DNA from 4 places in the Paenibacillus sp. sgz302114 genome. Region 2 is predicted to be linked to each of the others. Evidence: riboswitches for the same ligand, from Rfam matches in the RefSeq annotation. Region 2 holds a riboswitch; each other region holds the start of a gene.
The links. Region 2 has a riboswitch for cyclic di-AMP ahead of AC0LWF_RS06405 (3D domain-containing protein). Riboswitches for the same ligand answer to the same signal wherever they lie in the genome.
Positions count from the first base shown of each region.

Region 1: another riboswitch for cyclic di-AMP. It lies ahead of AC0LWF_RS23715 (C40 family peptidase); the one in region 2 lies ahead of AC0LWF_RS06405 (3D domain-containing protein).
Region 3: another riboswitch for cyclic di-AMP. It lies ahead of AC0LWF_RS25555 (resuscitation-promoting factor); the one in region 2 lies ahead of AC0LWF_RS06405 (3D domain-containing protein).
Region 4: another riboswitch for cyclic di-AMP. It lies ahead of AC0LWF_RS16955 (histidine kinase); the one in region 2 lies ahead of AC0LWF_RS06405 (3D domain-containing protein).

Region 1 is NZ_JBVYOI010000014.1:35,645-37,845, reverse strand. Features, by position in the region: gene AC0LWF_RS23720 (hypothetical protein) at 1-96, shown strand, start outside; gene AC0LWF_RS23715 (C40 family peptidase) at 310-807, opposite strand; cyclic di-AMP (ydaO/yuaA leader) riboswitch at 812-978, opposite strand; gene AC0LWF_RS23710 (hypothetical protein) at 1,282-2,100, opposite strand; gene AC0LWF_RS23705 (M1 family metallopeptidase) at 2,130-2,201, opposite strand, start outside.
Region 2 is NZ_JBVYOI010000002.1:294,462-296,662, reverse strand. Features, by position in the region: gene AC0LWF_RS06410 (ATP-binding protein) at 1-868, shown strand, start outside; cyclic di-AMP (ydaO/yuaA leader) riboswitch at 935-1,143, shown strand; gene AC0LWF_RS06405 (3D domain-containing protein) at 1,257-2,087, shown strand; gene AC0LWF_RS06400 (polysaccharide deacetylase family protein) at 2,159-2,201, opposite strand, start outside.
Region 3 is NZ_JBVYOI010000018.1:10,614-12,814, forward strand. Features, by position in the region: gene AC0LWF_RS25550 (TatD family hydrolase) at 1-529, shown strand, start outside; cyclic di-AMP (ydaO/yuaA leader) riboswitch at 716-955, shown strand; gene AC0LWF_RS25555 (resuscitation-promoting factor) at 1,202-2,201, shown strand, end outside.
Region 4 is NZ_JBVYOI010000006.1:96,061-98,261, forward strand. Features, by position in the region: gene AC0LWF_RS16955 (histidine kinase) at 1-780, opposite strand, end outside; cyclic di-AMP (ydaO/yuaA leader) riboswitch at 968-1,173, opposite strand; gene AC0LWF_RS16960 (DUF445 domain-containing protein) at 1,364-2,201, opposite strand, start outside.

The DNA.
Region 1 (2,201 bases), on a different contig from region 2:
CCGGTGGAGCTGTATGATCTCTTCGCTCCGCTTGGCATCGCGCTCGACGTCCAGGTCGGCCGCACGTTCTGGTGGGTCCGCTATCAACGCCGCTAACTAGAAGCTGCCGGACGCTAATCGCCGAGCACGATGTTTGGATCAAGCAGCAAAAAACAAAAAACGAGCTCGCCTCAATTGAGGTGAACTCGTTTTTTTGCTAGACATTATTGAATTTATTGGTTTCACCTATATAAATTCACATAATGTCTCCGCGAAACGCAAGCTTTTGCCGATAAGACGGCGACAGCCGTTTACGCTTGCAAGTACTAATTAATCGGAGTCTCCATCGCCTGGTTCATCTGACGGCTCGTCAGCGTATTTCTCATACGTTTGCGGGCTCATAACGCGGCGTGCAGTTACATAGCGTTTTGAATAGTAGGAATCACCTAGCGCACTGATCGTAACACCTTTGCTCGAGGAAGCGTGTGCAAACTTGCCATCTCCAACATAGATGCCGACATGCGAGATTCCTTTGCCAGTCGTATTGAAAAATACGAGATCGCCCGCAATCAAATCCGCTTTCGCGATTTTCTTGCCGAGCTGTGCTTGCGAACGGGATGCATGTGGAATGCTGACGCCTAGTTTACCGTACACATACATGGTAAATCCAGAGCAGTCGAACCCTTTCGTCGTTGTTCCCGTGTACGAATACGGGGTGCCGATCACACCATTGATGACACCATCCATTTTGGATTCTGCAAAAACGCTTCCAACTTGGAATAATAGCAGCATCGCAAGAGCGACCAGTAGTGCAGAAATTTTCTTCAAAACAGGAAACTCCTTCCGGTGCCTACGAGGTTAGCTGTGGGGTTCGGTTGAAGGCTCCCTATGATCACCTCTGGCATCCGCGTCTTGATAAGCGCCTTGCGGATGTCGGGATCAATTCACCCAGAATGGTTCCCCCGTTTCCCAAGAAAGGGAATTCGGCAAAATTTTCTTTTCGAGGAAAAAGTATTCGATCATTTTCTCGTTTCTCCTTCCAAGTTCACAAGTTGTTCACAAATTAAAATTATTAGAATGCAACCTTTTTGGCGTCTAATTCGTTGGTGGGCCTGCGATTGAGCGGTTAGTAGGCATATATTCCTCCTGCAACGAATTAGAGCAATTTATGGCGAGAACTGTCTTGTAGAAAAATATGAGGATGGCTAGATAGGTGTCGGTTCAAACACTTTCAGTGACATGCAAAAAAGGACCGCGACAATAGGTCGCAGTCCCTTACTCCATATTGATTGCCGCTATGCCTCAAGCTTGCTTCGATTGCCACACATCGTACTGGGCGGCTACCGTCCACACCTTCATAATGGTGCGCATCATCTGATAGCCTTGGTGAAGGATGAGTGCGAACAGTCCCGCCCACAACATGGATACGGAAGCGACCGTCATGCTAAGCAAGGCGCCGATACCCCACATGAGCAGCGAGATGCCTGCAAAAGGCAGGAAGTTTACGATTCCGCCCCATAGCGAGCGGAGTGTGCCCGTGCCGCTGGCGGCGCCGAACTGCATGGTGAGGAAGAGCAGGTGGATGAGCACCGCCCATGCCAGCCAGGCGGCCGCCCACGGTCCTGCGTGCTGGGCGAATTCGAGCAGCGAATTGCTAGCGAGCAGCTTCGTTAACGCGCGCGGCAGCAGCCAGATGGCAGGGAGAAGGGTGAGCGCAGTTTCGATGAGATAGAGCAGGGCGACTGGCTTCCACACTTTTCGAATGCCGCTTAGAAACTTCGTTCCGGCCTCATCTGTCGTATGATGCAACGAATGGAACAGACCAGCGTTAAGGAATGGGGTGATGATCATCCGCCCGGCCAGCAGTCCGCAGAATAGCCAGGCGTATGGCTGGACGAGATCCGTCTTGAGCAGCTGAAACTGAGCCTCGGTCATGAACAGCTGGACCGCGTGGCTTCCGCTGCTATACGTATCGGGAAACCGCTTTAGGACAGGCACTACAATCCCTTCGATGGTGCGGTAGAGGAAGAAGCCCCAGATCAGCTCGTACAGAAACAGCAAGATAATAATATAGAAGTGCTTGATTGCTAGGCGCCAGCCTTGCTTTATATGTGCTTTCACTCCTGCTCACCTCCTTCATAAGTAAGGCGTTACCAAGCGAGTGCGGCGAATATCGTCTCGAGCAGCTTGGTGATTCCGACGCTCCAACGGGTGCGGGTCTT
Region 2 (2,201 bases):
GCTTCGCTCAATGGAGCGAATCCGCGCGGTCATGCAGACGGATGAGCCGAATGAATTCGAGGAATGCCGCCTCATTGACGTGAGGGGTGAAGTTATTGATGTGGAGGTATCCAGTACCCGTATACATAACTATCCGGGGAGAGGAACTGTCGTCCAGAGCGTCTTTCGCGATATCCGTGAACGGAAGAAAGAGGAGGAGGCGCTCATTCATTCCGAGAAGCTCTCCGTTGCTGGACAGATGGCGGCGGGAATTGCACATGAGATTCGCAATCCGCTGACCTCCTTGATCGGATTCTCGAAGTTTCTGAAGACGAAGATTGATAAGTATCATGAGTACTTTGACATTATGCTCGTGGAGCTCGACCGGATCAATTCGATCGTACAGGAGTTTATGGCGCTGGCGAAGCCGCAAGCAAGCCAGTTCCGCAAGCATGATCTGAACCGGATTATTGGCAATGTGCTGACGCTGCTCGAAACGCAGGCGATTCTGAAAGATGTGCAGATTATCCCTCTGCTCGATTCCGATGTGACGGAGCTGCTCTGTGACGAGAATCAGCTGAAGCAAGTATTCGTCAATGTGCTCAAGAATGCCATCGAGGCGATGCCAAGCGGCGGGATCATTACCATTACGCTTACGAATGTAGATGCGCAGCATATTGCCGTGTCGATTATCGACGAAGGAACAGGCATCCCAGAGGAGCAGCTGCCGAAGCTCGGCGGTCCGTTCTTCACGACAAAGGACAGCGGAACAGGGCTTGGCCTTATGATTTGTTACCGGATCATTGAAGGCCATCAAGGGAAAATGGATATTAAAAGCGTCCCCGGCAAAGGGACGACGGTAGCGATTCGACTGCCGCGCAATCTGTGATTATGCAGCATGACGGGGATGTTGGTCACTTTTTCCTGTAGGATTTGCATGAGTTTCTGTGTTATCCTTTAACGCGAGCCGAAACATTATGTGCGGGGGATATTTTTAGAGCAATGCTGACGTAATAAAAAGTCGCTTTTGCTCGCCAGTCAGCTATTGGCTGGTTAATGCGCTGTCAGCAGCGCTGGGGTGAATCGTTTGGTTAACAAGCGTAGGGCGGAACTCCTTTCGTCCGAATCCGACAACTAACCTCGTAGGCCGCATGCGATGAAGATGAGTAGCTGGCTTAGCCATTAAGCAGCTTGACCTGTCAGCATCGTATTGACGGAATATATCCGGGTCGTTCAAACAAGGATATATGTCCGTAAATTAAAGGAGGAAGTTCATATTGAAGCAATCATTCTGGAAAAAGAGTGCGTTACTCGCTGCACTTAGCATCGCGATCTTCACGCACGCGGGCGCAGCGCAAGCAGCATCGGAGTACAAAGCGACGGACGAGGATACGTTCTGGTCGTTGTCGCAGAAATTCGGCGTATCGCTGGAGCAGCTGCTCAAGACGAATCCGATGATCGATCCTGCGAATGTGTATAAGGGACTGACGATCGTTATTCCAACGACAGTGACAGTCGCGAACTCGAAGCAGGATGCGCCGCAGCCGATTTCGCAACAGTCGAAGCAGACTGAACAAACGGCAAAGCTGGATAATTCAGCGGAGGCATCTGTGAAAGCCGAGAAGTCGGTGAAGGCTGAGAAGAAAGCGGCAGAGCCGAAGAAAGCCCCTAAAGCAGAGGCAGCAAAGAAAACGGTGAAGAAAGCTGCAAAGAAGAAGTCGAGCCAATCGACGGCAGCGAAAAGACAAGCGAACCAAAACGAAATTACAGTTGGCGGCAGAGCATATGACGTCTCGGATGTCGTACAGGTTAAAGCAAGCGCATATACGGCACATCCGTCAGAGAACGGCTGGGGAGCAGTCGACTACTTCGGCAATCCGCTGAAGCTCGGTACGGTTGCAGTAGACCCAAGCGTCATTCCGCTGGGAAGCAAGTTGTATATTACCGGCTACGACCATGATGGGTTGCCAGTCGGCGGCATGATGGGAGTTGCTACCGATATGGGAAGTGCCATTAAGGGCGACCGTATTGATATCTTTGTTCCGCAATCGAAGGAAGCTGCGAGCGACTTCGGTTTCCAATTCGTAAAGGTATTTATTCTAGATTAGTCTTACCTTGAAGAGCCCCGCGTCTTATGGACGTTGGGTTTCTTTTTTTTGGGCTAAGGCGGCTGGGGCGATTAACGGCTGCGCCAGTTGCGCCCGGCTGGCCGGTTCAAGAGC
Region 3 (2,201 bases), on a different contig from region 2:
ATCTTTATGCGATCATCCGAAGGTTGTTGCGATCGGCGAGATTGGACTCGATTATCACTGGGACACTTCACCTAAAGATGTGCAGCAGCGTGTATTTCGGGAGCAAATTCAGCTAGCGAAACAAAAGCAGAAGCCGATTGTAATCCACAACAGGGACGCACATGAGGATGTCGTCAGACTGCTTCGTGAAGAGGGCGCAAGGGAAGTCGGCGGCGTCATGCACTGCTTCTCTGGAAGCTGGGAAACGGCAAAGCAATGCCTCGATATGAACTTCTATATTTCGTTCGGGGGACCGCTTACATTCCAAAATGCACGTGTGCCAAAAGAGGTGCTTGCGCATGTGCCGCTTGACCGTCTGCTGATTGAAACAGATGCCCCTTATTTAGCTCCGCACCCCCATAGAGGGAAACGAAATGAATCATCATTCGTCCGTCTTGTAGCAAATACGATGGCGGAGCTAACAGGCAAGTCCGTGGAAGAAATAGCTAAAATTACGACCGAAAATGCACTGAAATGTTTTGGAATGTAGTGAAAATGGAAGTGAAAGCAAGGATTTAGGACCATTCCGTTGAAAAAACTAACTTTATTCCTAGAAATCAAGTTGAAATCACTGGATTATCCTAAAAATTCGCTAAAATCGTCATTAATCAGTTCTTTACAATGTGCAGCGATAGACGGTATGATTCATTTCAGAGCAACAAAACTTGTATTCCTTTTCCAATAAACGCTTAATCTCCGAAGTTTTGGAGAGCGGGGGAACCAATTGTTGAAACTGTTTGTATCACGCAGTGAAATGAATTGCGCGGTGGCAAACAGAAGTAGACATGGAGATTCTTCTTGGGGTGAATTTTGCTTGGTGACGTGGTTGAAGACATCGCTTAACGTCACGAGCGAATAGGGCGACTCTCACGCCCGAATCCGACAGCTAACCTCGCCAGCGTAAATAAGAGAGATCAACCTCGTGCATGCAATCCATGCTTACCCTTGTCGAATTGGGAAGCCACGAAACAGATCCTCTGTCATCGGGCTTCTTTTTTGTTTGAATGAAGCATATTGTGACGACACAGGGCGTATCATGGAACGGGCACGGAGGTGAATAAGGATTGGAAATGCGTGCGTTTATCGCACGCCAAATCTCAATAGTCGCGTCTAAGTATCATGCGTAACAAGGCGGCGGGGCTATGTAAGGAGGACCGAAGAAATGGGAGCACTCCAGATGAAGGACACCACCCATGGTAAACGATCATCCAGCATGTCTTTCGCATTGCGATGGAAGCATGAGAACGTGCGTTTAATTGTTCTAAGCGCTCTGATCTCAATCGCTATGACTTTCATGTTTTTGGTGTTGTTGCACGGAACGGCTGACAAGCACGTGTCCGTAGTAGTGAATGGACGAGAAACGATTGTTTCGACAAAACAATGGTCCCTTCAACGCCTACTGGATGAACAAGCCATTACTGTTGGCGCTTATGATAAAGTGTCGATGTCGCTCGATGGCGGAATTAAAGATGGCGACCGGATTGTAATTGATCAGGCGGTACCTTTAGTTGTAAAGGCAGACGGCAAAGCAAAGACGATGTATACGACAGAAAAAACGGTAGCGGCAGCGATCGATCAGGCTGACATATCGGTACGTGGTCAAGATAAAGTCGTACCCCCGTTAACGTCTTCGCTTGAGCCTAACATGATTATTACGGTTACACGGATCGATAAGAAGTACTCTGAGAGTGCATATCCGGTTCCGTTCACGGTCGTGAAGAAGGAAGATCCGAAGCTCGCATTGGGGAAAGAAAAACTTGTCCAGACGGGCAAACAAGGCACGATTGTGAAACGGTATGAGAAGGTGTTCCAGAACGGCGTTCTCGTATCGCAAACGCTCGTGGAGAAAATGACGAAGTCCTCTGCCGTGGATCAAGTCGTAGCAATAGGCACGAAAAAGCCTGAACCGAAGGTGACGATGCTGTCTGCTAAATCACCAGCGGTGACAACGCTGACGAAGCGGGGCGTAACGTTCAGCTCGAAGAAGATGCTTCGTAACGTAACGCTGACGGCGTATTCAGCCGGCGTCGCATCGACAGGCAAAGGGAAGAGCCATCCGCAGTACGGTATTACCGCATCAGGGGCACGTGTTCAGGAAGGCCGGACAATTGCAGTTGATCCGAAGGTTATTCCGATCGGCTGGTGGGTCTATATCGAGGGCA
Region 4 (2,201 bases), on a different contig from region 2:
ATAGATCGAGCCGTTCCAGTGATACTGCGCGGCGACAAGAATGCGCTCTGCTGCGCCGGACGGACCGATGAAGCCCTGCTCCTCGCGGTATTTCTCCAGCGATTCGTTAACGCCTTCTGCCATTAACCGCAGTGACAGCTCTCTCAGCTTGCCGAGGTTGCCGCGTTTCAGCAGGCCTGGGTCTTTAATATTACGTAAACGCCCTTCACTCAGGCGGTTTAATATGGTCTCCGGCGAAACGTCAATGAGCCGCACTTCGTCCGCAAGCTCAAGCGCATCGGCCGTGACGGTACATTCCGCCTCAATGCCGGTCAGCTTCTGAGCAAGCTCCGTGACGCCGTCCAGTTCGTACACATTGACAGTCGTTATGATGCTGATGCCATGGCTGAGCAGAAAAGTAATATCCTCAAGACGAGTCGGAAACTTTGCATCCGGACGATTCTTATGCGCCAGCCCGTCAACAAGCAGCACCTCCGGATTACGTTCCAGTATCGCATCAAGATTAAGATCCTTCTTCTCTTCATCGCCTTTATACCAGTGAATGCTTGGAATCCGTTCCAAATCTGCGAGCTGCTCTACCGTTTCCGGACGGCGCATCGTTGACACCGCACAGACGGCAACCTCAATTCCCTGCTGCTTCAGCGATTGGCCCTCGCGCAGCATGTGATAGGTTTTGCCAGAACCGCTAACAGCACCAATGTACACTTTCAGACGTCCGCGATGGATTTTGGAGATGGATAATAGCAATTCTTCAGGGGTTTTACGGCGGTAACCAGCCATAACAAACTTCGCCTTCCTTCCTACACCTATAAACTAACTTTCCCAAACCTTGTGAAACTAATAAATTCTATAATGCGCACAAAAAAGAAGCCTGTACGGGGGGAACTGCCTCTTAAAGAAGAGGAACGCCTCTCGCGGCTTCTAGGCACAAATTTATAATAAAAAGTGTCTATATGCACGATAATTCGTCGCCTCTCGGTTACGCTTACGAGGTTAGCTGCCGGATTCGGGCGTGAGAGTCGCCCTACTTGAAGAGCTGCAAGGCCGAAGCGGCCGGACTCCTTCAAGATTCACCCCAATGGCTGCAACCGGCGAAAAATGCTTCACCGTGCGCTTGCCATTACTAGTGGTTCCCCCGATTTCTTAAGACAAGAAATTCAGCGTTTCATTTAGCTTGCTTCATGTTACGCTCCCAACCTCTCTTTGTAAAGGAATGCCGCAGAGGGTGCACTCTCGTTTCCTGCCAAGTTAGGTGGATATAACGCTTACAACAAAGCACTGCTCCAGCATCCTCTGCCTACCTCACTATATCGCGGTTTCTCGCAATTAGCTGGCATTTGACAGAGGACTAGAGCATTTTAGATCAAAATGCGCCTACTACGAGCTCAATCGACTTCAGCGCAAGACCGATCAGAAAACCGCAAACCGCGCCATTGACGCGAATCCATTGCAAATCCTGGCCGACTTTATCTTCAATTAACTCAACAAGCTGATCGTTGTCGAGGCGGTCGAGATTCTCTTGCACGAAAGAACCGATTCTCGTGTGGTTGCGTTCAATTAGCTGCACGATCTGGCCCTTCAACCAATTCTCGGCATCTGCCACAAGCTCGCGGTTCGCTTCGAAGCGGTCCGCCAGCTGCGAGAGCAGCGGCCATACGCGTTCTGCGAACGACTCATCGTGCACGAACGCAATTCCTTTCTCACGAAGCGATTCGAACAGTCGCGTCAGCTCGCCTTCCAAGTCAAAAGCATTCAGCAGCTCATCGCGCAGCTGATCCAGCTGACCGGTCTCGGACAAACGCGTGATAATCATCTCGAGGCCGCTATGCAGATGCTGCATAATTGTGGCACGACGCTGCGTATCCGGCACCTTCAGCTCGTTAATCTTATTCAGGATGAACGACTGCAGCATCGTGCCGAGCCTGTCTTCATCCAGGTAGCCGATAAAGGCGTTGACGGCAAACTGCATAAGGCCGCCGAGATTCAGCCCTTTCACTAGCTGCATGGCGGAATTGCCCAGCTCGCGGCGCATGCCCTCCGTGCCAGCCCACGCTTCGGCGCGTTCGAGCAGCAGGTCGAGCAGCCGCTCGTCGGTGCCGTTCCGGGCGGCACGGTGCAGGAAGCCGCGCAGCAGCGCTTCAAGGTCGATGCGAGCAGCTGCGGCGCGGATCTCGCCCGAGAGCAGCGGCACGACCTTGTCT